DNA from 4 places in the Streptomyces sp. NPDC091209 genome. Region 1 is predicted to be linked to each of the others. Evidence: riboswitches for the same ligand, from Rfam matches in the RefSeq annotation. Region 1 holds a riboswitch; each other region holds the start of a gene.

Region 1 (3,520 bases):
ATCGCCGCGTGCGCGAGCCAGTCCGGACCCACGGCGGTGGCGATCGTCGAGCCGAGGACCGAGAGCCCCTGCGTGGCCACGCAGACGAGGAACACCTCTCCCGCCATACGGCGCCGCCAGTGCCGTACGACGGTCAGCAGCAGGATGGGCCACAGGGCCGCCGACAGCGCGAGCAGGGCCTCGGCGAGCCCCTGCCACCCCAGCACGGAGAACCTGGTGCCGAGCACGGTGGTCGCCGCGACCGCGGTGAGGCCTGCCGGCGTGCCGGCCTGTCGCACCCATTGCTCCCGGTCGCCCATCAGCCGGACGAGGAAGTCCGCGGCGAGCCCGAGCCAGGCGAGCGACGCGAGGACCAGCGCGATCCGGGAGAGGGTCTCGTAGCCGGTCAGGTGCAGCCCGATCGAGATGATGCCGGTGGCCATGACGGCGGTTCCGGCGGCGGGCGACCGCCCCGCCCACCAGGCGCGGAACGAAGCGGTGTCCGGCATGTCCGGTGTATCTGGCATGCGCCCGATGCTAGGGATCTCCGGACCCGTTACCGGTGGGGCACGCGCGTGAGGAGCGCGAAAACACCGGGCACGCGCGCGGGGGGCACGAAAACTCGGGGCACGCGGGCACGGAGCCTCGGTCGCTCCCCGCGCGCGTGCCCCGCGAAGGGCGTCGCTCGTACCCCGGTCTACGCCGGGCGCACCACGCTGTGGATCGCCGAGGTGCCGTCGTAGTAGATCGACTCCTCGCGGACGTACGCTCCCGGCTTCGGCGCGTGGATCATCATGCCGTTGCCGATGTAGAGGCCGACGTGGCTGATGTCGTTGTAGAAGAAGACCAGGTCGCCGGGCTGGGCGTCGGCGAGGGGGACCGTCGTGCCGGCGTTCACCTGGTCATAGGTGACGCGCGGGAGGCTGACGCCGGCGGCCTTCCAGGCGGCCTGGGTCAGGCCCGAGCAGTCGTAGGAGTCCGGGCCGGTGGCGCCCCAGACGTACGGCTTGCCGATCTGTGCGCGAGCGAAGGCGAGCGCCTCGGCCGCCTTCGACGAGGAGCCCGTGGCCGTCGATCCCGTCGCCGATCCGGCAGTCGAACCGGCCGTCGAGCCGGTCGTGGTGCCCGACGACTGCTGCTGGGCGGCCTTCGCGGCGGCGGCCTGCTGCCGTGCCAGCTCCGCCGCCTTGGCCGTGGCCTGCTCCTGCTTCTTCTTCTCGATCGCCGCCAGCCGCGCCTTGTCCTCGGCGTTCAGCTTCGAGAGCAGGCTGCGGGCCTCGCCGAGCTTCCGCTGCACCGCGGCCTTGGACGTCTTGAGCGCCTTCTGCGAGGCGGTCAGCGACTCCAGGCTCTGGGAGGCCTCCGTGCGCTTCTTGGCGGTGGTGGCCTGCTCCGTGATGTAGTCGTCGACGGCCGCCTTCTGGCGGTTCGTCAGGCGGCTCATCAACTGGGTCTGGTCGAAGTAGTCCTGCGGGTTGTCGGCGAGCAGCAGGGTCGCGGTGCTGGGTGCGGCGGCCCCGGTGCGGTACTGCGCCGCGGCGAACGAACCCAGCTCCTCGCGCGCGGTGTTGAGCTTCTCGGTGCGCTGGGCGACGTCGTCGAGGAGGGTGTCGACGCGCTTCCGCTGCTCGGCGGTCTTCTCCCGGCTCGCGTTGTACTTGTCGGTGGCCGTCTCGGCCTGGTGGTAGAGGGCGTCGACCTTCTTCGAGACCTCTACGACGCTGGGCCTGGGTTCGGCCGAGGGGGCGGCGTTCGCCGTCTGGGAGAGCAGGGCCACGGAGGTGAGGGCCGCCGTGGCGAGGGCCGGGGTTCGTATGCCTGCGATGCGCGTACCCGTAGGACGCCCTTTGCGGTGTGACGCCAAGAGAGGCGACTCCTTCCGTCATCCGCCTGCCGAGTTAGCTGTCGGGTTCGGGCGGGTGGTTCCGGAAGGTTGCCCTACGGTCCTTGCCCCACAAGGCGGTTGGACCGATTCACCCCAAGTTCGGTGGGTCCCCGGCTCCGGCGGCCCGTGGGCGTGCCGAACTCGGCGGAGGCCGCTCGGCCCGGCGAGGTTCGCCGGTTGCGGTCGGGCGGCCTTCTGGCACGCTAGCCAACTGCTGTGGCCCGTGTGAAGGTTGATGTGCGATATGCCCGATACATTTTCGTGACCTTTCCCGCACCCTCCGCCTCCCGTGACGCGTTCGGGGTGATTCATCCGCATTGCGGACCCTTGGCCTCGTGTGTCCCATGCCCTGCGTGCCGCGGCCGCTCGGTAGCACCCTCGGGCACACTGACCGTCGCCGATCCGTCGCGCACGGTCACGGTCATGGACCGTGAGGTGCGATGCGGGGAAGCCGGGAGGCCCGGGAAGCCGGGAGCCGGGGAGCCCGGGAGGCCCGGGAGGCTCGGAGGCCCGGAGGCTCGGAGGTCCGGGAAGCCGACCGTGGGGTCGGCCACCGACTCGGAGGGGGAGCCGGAAGCCGGGGAGCCCGGGAGGCCGGAAGCCGGGAGGCCCGGAAGCCGGGAGGCCCGGGAAACCGGAAGCCCGGGAGGCCCGGAGGTCCGGAAGCCGGAGGCCCGGAAGTCGGGAGCCGGGAAACCGGAAGCCCGGGAGGCCCGGAGGTCCGGAAGCCGGAGGCCCGGAAGTCGGGAGCCGGAGGCCCGGAAGTCGGGAGCCGGAAGCCCGGAAGTCGGGAGCCGGAAGCCCGGAAGCCCGGAAGCCGGGAGGCCCGGGAAACCGGAAGCCGGGGAGGCCCGGAGGTCCGGAAGCCGGAGGCCCGGAAGTCGGGAGCCGGTAGCCCGGAAGCCCGGAAGCCGGGAGGCCCGGGAAACCGGAAGCCGGGAGGCCCGGAGGTCCGGTAGCCGGAGGCCCGGAAGCCCGGGAAACCGGGAGGCCCGGGAGCCTGTGCGGCCGGGATTCGTGTCACGAGTTCCGGTCGAGTTCTCGGGGTGGCGGCGGGCTGTCAGTGGGGCGGCCTAGACTCGGAGAGCGATGAGCAGCCTCTTTGACGACAGCTTCCTGGCGAACCTCAAGCCCTCCGCGGCCCACGAGGACGAACACCCCCCGCCGCCCGAGGACGATCACGTACCGGAGCCGGTTCCGGACGATCTGTTCGGCGGGAAGTTCGACATGCCCCCGAGCCGGGACGCGTACTACCGCGACGGCGCTCCCAGGCCGGCCGTGGACCCGGCGGCCCTGCTGGACGGACTGAACGAGAACCAGCGCGCGGCCGTGGTGCACTCCGGCTCCCCGCTGCTCATCGTGGCCGGCGCCGGCTCCGGCAAGACCCGGGTGCTGACCCACCGGATCGCGCATCTGCTCGGCGAGCGCAACGTCCACCCCGGCCAGATCCTCGCGATCACCTTCACGAACAAGGCCGCGGGCGAGATGAAGGAACGCGTCGAGGCGCTCGTGGGCCCGCGCGCCAACGCGATGTGGGTGATGACCTTCCACAGCGCCTGCGTCCGCATCCTGCGCCGCGAGAGCAAGACGCTCGGCTTCACCTCGTCCTTCTCGATCTACGACGCCGCCGACTCCAAGCGTCTGATGGCGCTCGTC
Region 2 (3,520 bases), on a different contig from region 1:
AGTCGTCGACGCTGCCCCAGGTCTCCTCGATCGTCTCGAACGCGGCCGTCAGGTACTCGGCGCGGGCATCGAACAGGGGGCTGAGCAGTTCCATGACCTCGGGGGAGTACGCGGCGGCCGAGGTGTTGCTGCGGTGCACCTTGTAGCGGCGGTGCGCGGCGTTCGACTCCAGGTAGTCGGCCACGATCGCGTCGCGCTCGACGCCGAGGGCGAGCAGGGTGATCGCGATGGACAGTCCGGCGCGGTCCTTGCCGGCCGCGCAGTGCATCAGCGCGGGCACACTGTCCGCGGCCAGCGCGTGCAGCACCTGGGAGTGCTCGGCCGTGCGCTCCCTGATGATCGTGCGATACGAGTTGATCATCCGGTTCGCGGCCTTGCCGTCGCCGAGGATCGCGCGGAGCTGGTCGAGATCGCCGTCGCGGACCATCTTCCAGAACGCGCCGCCGTCCGCCGGGTCGGTCAGCGGAAGGTTCACGTTCCGTACGCCCGGCAGTTCGACGTCCGGGCCCTCCAGCTTCTGGTCCGCGGCATTGCGGAAGTCGAAGATCGTGTGGAGTCCCAGGGAGGAGAGGAACGCGGCGTCGTCCTCCGTGGCGTGCGCGAGGTGGCCGCTGCGGAACAGGTGCCCGTAGCGCACTCGTCGGCCGTCCGCGGTGGGCAGACCCCCCACGTCGCGGAAGTTGCGCACTCCGCCGAGCTCGGGCTCGGTCGACGGGACCTGCTGCGTCACGGGGGGCTCCTCTCATGGGGCCGCCGGCGCCGCCGGGCTGGATTCGGCGTCGCTCGTCGGCAGTTGTGTCCGGCTCGCGCTCTCGACGATACGACATGGGTTCCTCAGGCAATGATCTGTCCACAGGCGCCGCCTCCCGGACGAGACCCCCGTGATGATGTTGCTCAACGGGTTCGCCTGTCCGAATGCGTCGAGAGGTCGATCACCTCTTCCTGTCGTGTGGATCCAATGGGGCGAATTGCACCGATTGCAGCACTTTGGCGCGCCGTTTCGCGGGTCCTTTTGCGCGCCGGGCCACACAGGGATCCAGATGTGACGGATATCCGTCCGCGTCGCATCTGGCTGTTCTGTCCGAATTGGCGGCTTCATTCCAACTGGCCCTGGAATAAAGCACCCTGGGACGAGTCGCGTGAGGAGCGTCATATTCGTGACGATGCGTTGCCGTCCTGATTTCTCAACCGCCCCGCATTTCCGGGCGCCTTGAGGGGCCCGAAAGATCGTCATTCCACAGAGGGTGACGGCAATTCCCGCATGGATCAAGAAAGGTGAGCGCCCGGAAAGCGCACACGGTTGTCGACGCGCTCTCGTCTCGCTTACGTTCTGCCTCAATCCGGACGGACGCCCAATCCTGCCGCCGCCCGGAATCCGCACACTCACCCGTACACGGCAGGAGCGGGGGACCCACAGGTTCCGCGCCTGGTCCGGTCTCCGGAACAGGCTAGGGGTACAGCCGCGCAGCAGCGTGGCCGGGCATCTCCAGCCCGCACCCGACAGCTCACCCCGCAGGCGCCGGAGAGGAAATCGTCATGCCCGCGAAGGGTAAGCACCGCCGTCCCAAGTCCCTCCGTTTCAGCCGCTCGATCGCCGCGGCCGGAACCGGTGGCGCCGCACTCGCGCTGCCCCTGATGGGAGCCACGGGAGCCCACGCCGCGACCCCGGCCACCGCCGTCGCGCAGCACGTCGAGAAGGCCGCGACCGCCGCGCCCGCCGCCGCGAGGACCACCACGACGAAGACGTACGCGGTGAGGTCCGGCGACTACCTCTCGAAGATCGCCGACGAGCACAACGTCACCGGCGGCTGGAAGAAGATCTACTCCGACAACCGCTCGGCCATCGGCAGCGACCCGTCGCTGATCCACCCCGGTCTGAAGCTGTCGCTCGGCAAGAAGGCGGCCTTCGCCGGCGCCGGCCACGCGGCCACTCACGCGGCGACCCGCACGGCGGCCTCGGCCCCCAAGACCGACCAGGCGACCCCGGCCACCGACACCGCGGCCTCCAACACCGCCTCCGCCGAGAACAGTTCCGGCTACACCCTGCCGGTCGACGGCGGCAGCGTCGGCACCGGCTACAAGGTGGCGGGCAGCATGTGGTCCAGCGGCTACCACACGGGCGTGGACTTCGTGGTCCCGACCGGCACCACGATCAAGTCCATCGCCGCGGGCACCGTCGTCTCCGCGGGCTGGGGCGGCGCCTACGGCAACCAGGTCGTCATCCTGCACGCCGACGGCAAGTACTCCCAGTACGCCCACATGTCGTCCCTGTCCGTCTCGGCGGGGCAGACCGTGACCCCGGGACAGCAGATCGGCCTCTCCGGCGCGACCGGCAACGTCACCGGACCGCACCTGCACTTCGAGATCCGCACCACGCCCGACTACGGCTCCGACGTCGACCCGGTCGCGTACCTGCGCTCGCACGGTGTCGCCGTCGGCTGACGCCCGACCCCCTGCTCCTGACGGCAGGACCGACACCGAAGGCCGGACCCCACGATCCCCGGGGTCCGGCCTTCGGTGTCCCCTTTACGGGCCACGTGACCCGGAAGTCGGCTGAAACCCGTCGAGCGAAGCACCCGACCACCATGGAGCGATTCCCGTGATTCCCCCGCCCGTGGGTGATCGCTGCTTCAACGTCCTTGATATGAGCCTTATTCCAGAGTTGACCAACGCTTGGCGAGTGGCTTATCTCACCGCCCGTCAACCCTTCCCTACGGTCGCGTAGCTCACATCGAAAGGTGAATCATGGGTCGATGTGGCAGACGATTCGAAGAGTGACGACAGATCAGTGATCGGGTCGTACGTGGCGGTGGGGGACAGCTTCACCGAAGGCGTCGGCGACCCTGGGCCCGACGGGGCGTTCGTCGGCTGGGCCGACCGGTTCGCGGTACTTCTCGCCGACCGGCGACCCGAAGGCGATTTCAATTACACCAATCTCGCCGTGCGCGGCAAACTGCTCGACCAGATCGTCGAGTCCCAGCTCCTGAAGGCCAAGGAGCTCGGCCCCGACCTGGTCTCGTTCTGCGCGGGCGGCAACGACATCATCCGCCCGGGCACCGACCCCGACGAGGTCGCGGAGCGCTTCGAGCGCGCGATCGCCGACCTCACCTCCGCCGTCGGCACCGTCATGGTGACCACCGGCTTCGACACCCGTGGCGTCCCCGTGCTCAAGCATCTGCGCGGCAAGATCGCCACCTACAACGGACATGTGCGGGCCATCGCGGACCGCTACGGCTGTCCCGTCCTCGACCTCTGGTCCCTCAAGACGATCCAGGACCGCCGTGCCTGGGACGGCGACCGGCTGCACCTCTCGCCCGAGGGCCATACCCGGGTGGCGCTCCGTGCTGGACAGGTACTCGGCCTCGACGTACCCGCCGACCCGGACCAGCCCTGGCCGCCCCTCCCGCCGCGCGGCACCCTCGAGATGCGCCGCGACAACATCCAGTGGGCCCGCGAATATCTCGTCCCCTGGATCGGACGGCGGTTGCGCGGGGAGTCCTCGGGCGATCACGTGGCGGCC
Region 3 (3,520 bases), on a different contig from region 1:
CGCGACTCCCAGCAGCGCCGGAAGCTGCTCCACCGTGCGGGCGGAGGCGATCGGCGCGGCGACCGTCGACTGTGCGGCCAGCCAGGCGAGGGCGACCGTCGGGACCGCGACGCCGTGGGCTCCGGCGATCTCGTCGAGGGCCGCGAGGACCTTCGGTCCGCGTTCCGAGTCGAGGTGCTTGGCCGCACCCGCCGCCCGGGGCGAGTCGACCGTCGTGCCGGGGCGGTACTTGCCGGTGAGGAAACCGGAGGCGAGCCCGTAGTACGGGACCGCGGCCAGACCGGCCCGGGAGGCGACGTCCCGCAGAGGGCCCTCGTAGGTGTCGCGCGAGACCAGGTTGTACTGCGGCTGGAGCGCGACATAGCGCGCGAGACCCTCGCGGTCGGAGAACTCCAGGGACTCCTGGAGCCGCTCCGGCGAGATGTTGGAGGCCGCGATGTGCCGCACCTTGCCGGCCGTCACCAGCTCGTCGAGGGCCCCGATGATCTCGTCGACCGGCACCTCCGGCTTGTCGAAGTGCGTGTAGTAGAGGTCGATGTGGTCGGTGCCCAGGCGGCGCAGCGACGCGTCGGCCGCGGCCTTGATGTTGGCACCGGACAGCCCAGGGTACGCGGGGTGCTGGCTGACCTTGGTGGCGACGACGATGTCCGCGCGGTTGCCTCGGCTCTTCAGCCACTTGCCGATGATGGTCTCGGACTCGCCGCCCTCGTTGCCCTCGATCCACGCCGAGTAGGAGTCGGCCGTGTCGAGGAAGTTGCCGCCGGCGGCCGCGTAGGCGTCGAGCACGGCGAAGGACCGGGTCTCGTCGGCCGTCCAGCCGAAGACGTTGCCGCCGAGGGAGAGCGGGAAGACCTCGAGGTCGGACGAACCGAGCTTGCGAAGAGAAGTCATGTACGGGATCAACGCCCCTGCCGGATGCACGTATTCCGCACTCGTCCCGGCCCGGTCCGCACTCGTCCCGGCCCGGCAGGTGCCCGCAGCGCCCGCACCTGCCTGACCGACGGCCCTGACGTCGGGGGGGTGGACGTCAGGACCGCCGGAGATCAGGGAGGACACGGATCAGGGGTTGAGACCCCTGCTCTGGAGCCACGCCATCGGGTCGATGGGGGTGGCGGCGCCGCCGGGGTGCACTTCGAGGTGCAGGTGCGGCCCGGTGACATTGCCCGTCGCGCCCACGCGCCCGATGACATCGCCCGTGGCGACCTTCTGGCCCACGCTGACGCTGATCGAGGACTGGTGGCAGAACCAGAGTTCCGTACCGTCGTCGAGGGTGAGGATCGTGCGGTAGCCGTACGAGCCGGCCCAGCCGGCCTCGGTGACGGTGCCGCTGTGGATCGCCTTGATGAGCGTGCCGGTGGGCGCCGCGAAGTCGAGTCCCGTGTGGTAGCCGGAGGACCACAGGGCGCCGGCCTCGCCGAAGCGCGAGGTCAGGGTGTACGAGGAGGTCGGCAGCGTGTAGCTCTTGGCGAGCTCGGCGAGGCGCTCGGTCTCGGCCTTCGCCTTGGCCGCCTCCGCCGCCTTCTTCTTCGCCGCGTCGGCCTTGGCCTCGGCGTCGTCCGCCTTCTTCTTCACGACGGCGGACAGGGCGGCCTGCTGCGTGGTGCTGTCGGCGTGCGCCTGCTGCGACTGGGCCTGCTGCATGATCCGGGCGCGCAGCGCCTCGCCGGCGTCCGTCGCGCCCTGGGCCGTGTCGGCGCTGGTCAGGCCTACGCTGGTGAGCGGAGTCGTGGAGCCCTTGGGGGTGCTGGATCCGCCGTGCGAGATCAGGGCTTCGGCGGAGTGGGTGACCGAGGCCAGGTCGGGCAGCGAGATCGAGACGGGCGGCTTGCCCGGCGCGGCGCTGGCGATACCACCGCCACCGACGGCGGCTATGACACCGACGCCGAGAACCGTGGAACTGCGGGCGAGTCCTCCGCCGCGCTGCTTGCCCGTGCGGTGCCGGCCGCGGATCGGAAGAACGGAATCCTCGGTGGGATTCCACTCCTCCCAGGGTCCCTCGTCCTTGCCATGGCCGAAGGCCTGCGCGTCATTCGGCGCGAACGAGGTCGGCTGAGCGGGCCGGTTGGACGCCACGTGGGCGCACTCCTTTCCTTCCTTGCCGCCTACCGGGTTAGCTGACGGGTTCGGAGCAGGAAGGTCTCCTACGCGCGTACGGCCACCGTGCTTCCACGGCGGAAATACGCTCGATTCACCCCAAGTTGTTGGTTCCCCGGTTCCCTTGCGGGATTCGGCGCGTACGCACGGAGCCACCTCTTGTGACGGCTGTAACGACCGCGCTGCGTTATCGAACGTTAATAGACCCAGGCACCGAATTCCAAGATGTTCCGACTGATCATTAACGGCTTTTGGCCAGGACTTTGGGGTCATGAGCGATGAAAGACGGGCGAGTTGGTCCAACCTCGTCGACACGGATTCACTTGACGGTGCATCAGTCGCTATGCGGAGGGACACGGTCCGATCACCGCTCGTGACGATGTCCGAAAAGGCCGCGGGCGTTGTACGCGAAGGGTTTCCCGACCTCTCGGAAATCGCCTCACGGGCACGCGTCAAAAATGCCGGACGGCGAGCAGTGCCATGTCGTCCGTCAATGCGCCGCCCGCATGCCGGCGGACCGCCTCGGAGAGGGCGGCCAGCAGTGCGTCGGGGCCGGGAAAGACCCGTCCGGCGAGCCACGCGGCCGGATCGTAGAACGTTCCGCGCGGATCGCGGGCCTCGGACAGACCGTCCGTGTACAGGAGCAGCGTGGACCCGCGCGGAAAGCGTCCCTGGACCGCCGGGTCGGGCCAGGCGCCCAGTTCGCCCATGCCGAGGGGCAGCGCGAAGGACTCGGCGGCGAGGGTGACGAGCGTGCCGTCGGGATGCAGGAGCAGGGGCGGCGGATGTCCTCGGTTGACGACGCGGACGACGTCCTTGTCGTGCGGAATCTCCGCGAGGACGGCGGTGGTGAACCCCTCGAACGCGTCGATGCTGTCGCGCCGGGTGCCCGCGCGCGTCAGCGCCCGCTCCAGACGCCCCGCGACCGCCTCCAGGGTCGCCTCCTGCTCGGCCGCCTCCCGGAACGCGCCGACCACCACGGCGACGGCCGCCACGGCGGTCATCCCCTTCCCCCGTACGTCGCCGACGACCAGCCGCACGCCGTACGGGGAGTCCTGCACCGCGTACAGGTCCCCGCCGATGAACGCGTCCTCCTGTGCCGCCTCGTAGCGGGCCGCGACATCGAGGCCGTCGATGCGCGCCTCGGGCTCGGGCAGCACGGCGCGCTGCGCGAACTCGGCGATCTCCCGGACGGAGGCGAGCCGTTCGTCGCCGCGCCGGACCAGGATGTTGATGAGGACGGCGAGGACGGCGGCCGTCGTCACCGTGACCGTTTCGGTGACCGCGTCGACCTGCAGGACGATGCCGAGCACGCAGTGGACCACGAGGACCGCGCCGACGGCGAGGACGCCGGTGAGGACGGTGCCGCGCTGCGAGTAGAGCGGCGCGGCGACCAGGGGCGCGGCCGTGAAGAAGGGAGCCGCGG
Region 4 (3,520 bases), on a different contig from region 1:
AACGAGGCCGCAGCCATGGCCTTCATCCTGCTGTTCGCCGGATTCGAGACCACGGTCAATCTCATCGGGAACGGGATGCACGCCCTCCTCACCCACCCCGGGCAGCGGGCCCGGCTGCAGGCCTCCCTCGCGGCCGGGGAAAGCGGGCTGCTGGAGACGGGCGTCGAGGAACTCCTGCGCTACGACGGGCCCGTGGAACTGGCCACCTGGCGGTTCGCGACCGAGGACGTGCGGATCGGCGGGCAGGACATCGCGGCCGGCGACCCCGTGCTCGTGGTCCTCGCCGCCGCGGACCGCGACCCCGAACGCTTCGAGCGGCCGGACACCCTCGATCTCGCCCGGCGTGACCTTCAGCACTTGGGCTACGGCCACGGCATCCACTACTGCCTGGGCGCCCCGCTGGCCCGTCTGGAGGGGCAGACCGCGCTCGGTACGCTCCTCAACCGCCTTCCCGACCTGCAACTCGCCGGGGAATCGGCCGATTTGCGCTGGCGCGGCGGGCTCATTATGCGTGGATTGCGCACGCTTCCTGTGGAGTTCACCCCGGTCAAATAGTCCTTGATCGGTTCATCGCCGACCCTTCGGAACGCCTGTCGACGGGGTTCTTCCGAATACCGGAAAGGGCACCCTTCCGGCTACCGGAACGTGACGATCCATCAAATCTGTGATCTTCACGTGATCTGTACTGCATCGACTTGTAACCAGCGACGGAGTGCGGCTACCTTCACCCATCAACGCGGCACCTGCGCTTCTTACTTCACAGGAGCCGCGCTGCTCCCCCGTTGTCACGCGAAAGGCTTCCGCATGCTCTCCGGGAACGGCCGTCACCGTCGCCCTCGTCAGGCCCCAGCTCTCGTCGTCGCCGCAGGGGTGACCGGATCGGCCATCGTCATCCCCTTGCTCGCCGCGTCGGGGGCGAGCGCGGCCGACGGGACCACCTGGGACCGGGTGGCGCAGTGCGAGAGCGGTGGCGCGTGGAGTGCCGACCAGGGCAATGGGTACTACGGCGGGCTCCAGCTCGACCAGGCGGACTGGGAGGCGTACGGCGGTCTCGCGTACGCGCCGAGAGCCGACCAGGCCAGCCGCTCGCAGCAGATAGCCGTCGCCGAGAAGCTGCTCGACGACCGGGGTCTCGCGGCCTGGCCGACCTGTGGACCGCTCTCCGGGCTCAGTGAGGGCTCGGCCGGGGTCCCGGTCGACACCGGCGTGGTCGGCGGCTCGTCGGCCGCCGGAAGTGACGCCGATTCATACGTTTCAGCCGGTTTGTCTACTTCGACCAGCTCGACCTCTTTGTCGAACTTGACCGGTTCAACCGATTCGGGTGACTCCTCGGGTGTGACCGGCGGTGCCGCGAAGCCTGATGTCTCGCCGAGTCCCAGCGCCTCGGGTCAAGCGGCCGGCAAGAGTGACGAGTCGGGCAAGTCGGCTCAGAAGGGCGCCTCTTCGGGCACCTCCGACGCCGCGAGCGCGGGAACCGGGCGGCATCGCGGCGCAGACGCCACCGGGAGCGCGACCGGCAGTCCCGCCGACAGCGCCACGGGGTGGTACGCGGCGAGCACTCCGAGCGCTCCGAGTCTCCCGAGTGCCTCGAGCGACACCGTCGACAACTCGTACGGCAGCACGAATCTCTGGAACGTTCCCGACGTCCTCGGCCTCGAAGACGGATATGGCGACCAGTCCGTCGCGGACAGTGCGTCGGCCGACGCCGGTCCCGGCCTCGTCGTCCCTGGTCGGAGCATTGCCGTCATTGCCGAAACGGTGCAGAACTAGCGGGAGTTCGCGTCACGATTCACTAGGGAATGTCCGGTTTGGTGCGAGTGAGACATGAGTCTCAGAAGCCCTGATCGTCTTTGATATTCCGCCGATCGACTGCTTACGGTCGTGACCGCTCGCCACAGCGGGCTCCGACGGTCGCAACGCCGAATCCTGCCAGCGGCCGTACGGGAACAGTCGTCGCGTCATGCGCCGTAGGCAGGAGCGGGGGACCCAAGGTAGGTGCCGGTCCCGGGAGTTGAGAGACACCCGGGAACGGCTTGGGGTTAAGTCGCGTGCCGGACGTCCTGGAGACAGGGCTGAAGGCGCGCGGCCGGGCAACTCAACCGGCCCGAACCCGACAGCTCACCTCGCAGGCGTCGGTGAGGGGATCACTCCATGCTGTTTTCCAGCAAGGGCAAGCACCGTCGTCCGAACAAGGCCACCCGCGTCGCAGCGCTCGCCGGTGTCACCGGTGTCGCCATCGCCGCCCCGCTGATGGTGGCCGGCAACGCCTCCGCCGCCACCGCCTCCGAGTGGGACGCCGTCGCCCAGTGCGAGGCCGGCGGCAACTGGTCGATCAACACCGGCAACGGCTACTACGGCGGCCTGCAGTTCTCGTCCTCCACCTGGGCCGCGTACGGCGGCACCGCCTACGCCTCGACCGCCGACCAGGCCTCGAAGTCGCAGCAGATCGCCATCGGTGAGAAGGTCCTCGCCGCGCAGGGCAAGGGTGCCTGGCCGACCTGCGGCACCGGCCTGTCGAGCGCCGCGTACAGCGGTGGCACCACGACTCCCTCGACCCCGTCGACCTCCTCCGGCTCCTCGTCGTCGAGCGGCTCGCAGAGCGCCACCACCACCCGTACGACGGATCAGGCCGCCTCCCGTTCCGCGGAGCGCCCCGCCGCCCAGAAGACCGTCACCACCCCGACCGGCAAGAAGGTCAAGAAGGGTGACGGCGAGTACAAGGTCGTCAAGGGTGACACCCTCAGCTCGATCGCTGAGAAGAAGCACGTCAAGGGCGGCTGGCAGAAGCTGTTCAAGCTGAACAAGGACATCGTCGCCGACGCCGACTTCATCTACCCGGGCCAGCAGCTGCACCTCCGCTGAGCGCGGCCGCACGCCGGGCCCGACGGGGTCGCCTTCGGCGGAGGGCGACCGTGGTCCGGGCCGTGCGCGGCGTCGCCCCGGCTGAACAGCAGCTCCCTCGCAGGCCGGGCCTTCGTGCCGAAGGCCTGGTGAGGGCCCCCGTCCCCACGGGCTCCCCGCTCCGGTGCTTGTTCCCCCGCATGCACCGGAGCGGGGTTTTTCTTTTCTTTTTTTGTTCCGTTCAGGAACAATATGTACGCTCACTTCTGCTCAAGGGGTGGTCGATCGGCTGGCCGATCCCCCTGGGCCGGATAGGCTCATCCCGCGGGGCTGCCAAGCCCCGCATACCCGCGTCACATCCCAGAAGGAGATGCTCGTGCCGTCCATCGACGTCGTCGTAGCCCGGGAAATCCTGGACTCCCGAGGCAACCCCACGGTCGAGGTCGAGGTCGGCCTCGACGACGGCAGCACGGGTCGTGCCGCCGTTCCGTCCGGCGCCTCCACCGGAGCGTTCGAGGCCATCGAGCTTCGCGACGGTGACCCCAACCGTTACCAGGGCAAGGGTGTCGAGAAGGCCGTCCTCGCCGTCATCGAGCAGATCGGCCCGGAGCTCGTCGGCTACGACGCCACCGAGCAGCGCCTGATCGACCAGGCGATGTTCGACCTGGACGCCACCGAC

What was found. Region 1 has a riboswitch for cyclic di-AMP ahead of ACIQRL_RS37585 (NlpC/P60 family protein). Riboswitches for the same ligand answer to the same signal wherever they lie in the genome.
Region 2: it holds a riboswitch for cyclic di-AMP, as region 1 does, so the genes downstream of both, ACIQRL_RS27970 (LysM peptidoglycan-binding domain-containing M23 family metallopeptidase) here and ACIQRL_RS37585 (NlpC/P60 family protein) in region 1, are expected to answer to the same signal.
Region 3: it holds a riboswitch for cyclic di-AMP, as region 1 does, so the genes downstream of both, ACIQRL_RS10080 (M23 family metallopeptidase) here and ACIQRL_RS37585 (NlpC/P60 family protein) in region 1, are expected to answer to the same signal.
Region 4: it holds a riboswitch for cyclic di-AMP, as region 1 does, so the genes downstream of both, ACIQRL_RS12540 (transglycosylase family protein) here and ACIQRL_RS37585 (NlpC/P60 family protein) in region 1, are expected to answer to the same signal.

The regions. Positions count from the first base shown of each region.
Region 1 covers NZ_JBIVVR010000020.1:4,041-7,560, reverse strand. The annotation lists gene ACIQRL_RS37590 (tellurite resistance/C4-dicarboxylate transporter family protein) at 1-506, opposite strand, end outside; gene ACIQRL_RS37585 (NlpC/P60 family protein) at 677-1,843, opposite strand; cyclic di-AMP (ydaO/yuaA leader) riboswitch at 1,851-2,021, opposite strand; gene pcrA (DNA helicase PcrA) at 2,954-3,520, shown strand, end outside.
Region 2 covers NZ_JBIVVR010000010.1:163,252-166,771, reverse strand. The annotation lists gene ACIQRL_RS27975 (tyrosine-protein phosphatase) at 1-730, opposite strand, end outside; cyclic di-AMP (ydaO/yuaA leader) riboswitch at 1,375-1,532, shown strand; gene ACIQRL_RS27970 (LysM peptidoglycan-binding domain-containing M23 family metallopeptidase) at 1,537-2,442, shown strand; gene ACIQRL_RS27965 (SGNH/GDSL hydrolase family protein) at 2,789-3,520, shown strand, end outside.
Region 3 covers NZ_JBIVVR010000002.1:681,060-684,579, reverse strand. The annotation lists gene ACIQRL_RS10085 (aldo/keto reductase) at 1-891, opposite strand, end outside; gene ACIQRL_RS10080 (M23 family metallopeptidase) at 1,060-2,073, opposite strand; cyclic di-AMP (ydaO/yuaA leader) riboswitch at 2,085-2,243, opposite strand; gene ACIQRL_RS10075 (PP2C family protein-serine/threonine phosphatase) at 2,547-3,520, opposite strand, start outside.
Region 4 covers NZ_JBIVVR010000003.1:533,766-537,285, forward strand. The annotation lists gene ACIQRL_RS12530 (cytochrome P450) at 1-555, shown strand, start outside; gene ACIQRL_RS12535 (transglycosylase family protein) at 871-1,770, shown strand; cyclic di-AMP (ydaO/yuaA leader) riboswitch at 1,954-2,147, shown strand; gene ACIQRL_RS12540 (transglycosylase family protein) at 2,152-2,862, shown strand; gene eno (phosphopyruvate hydratase) at 3,212-3,520, shown strand, end outside.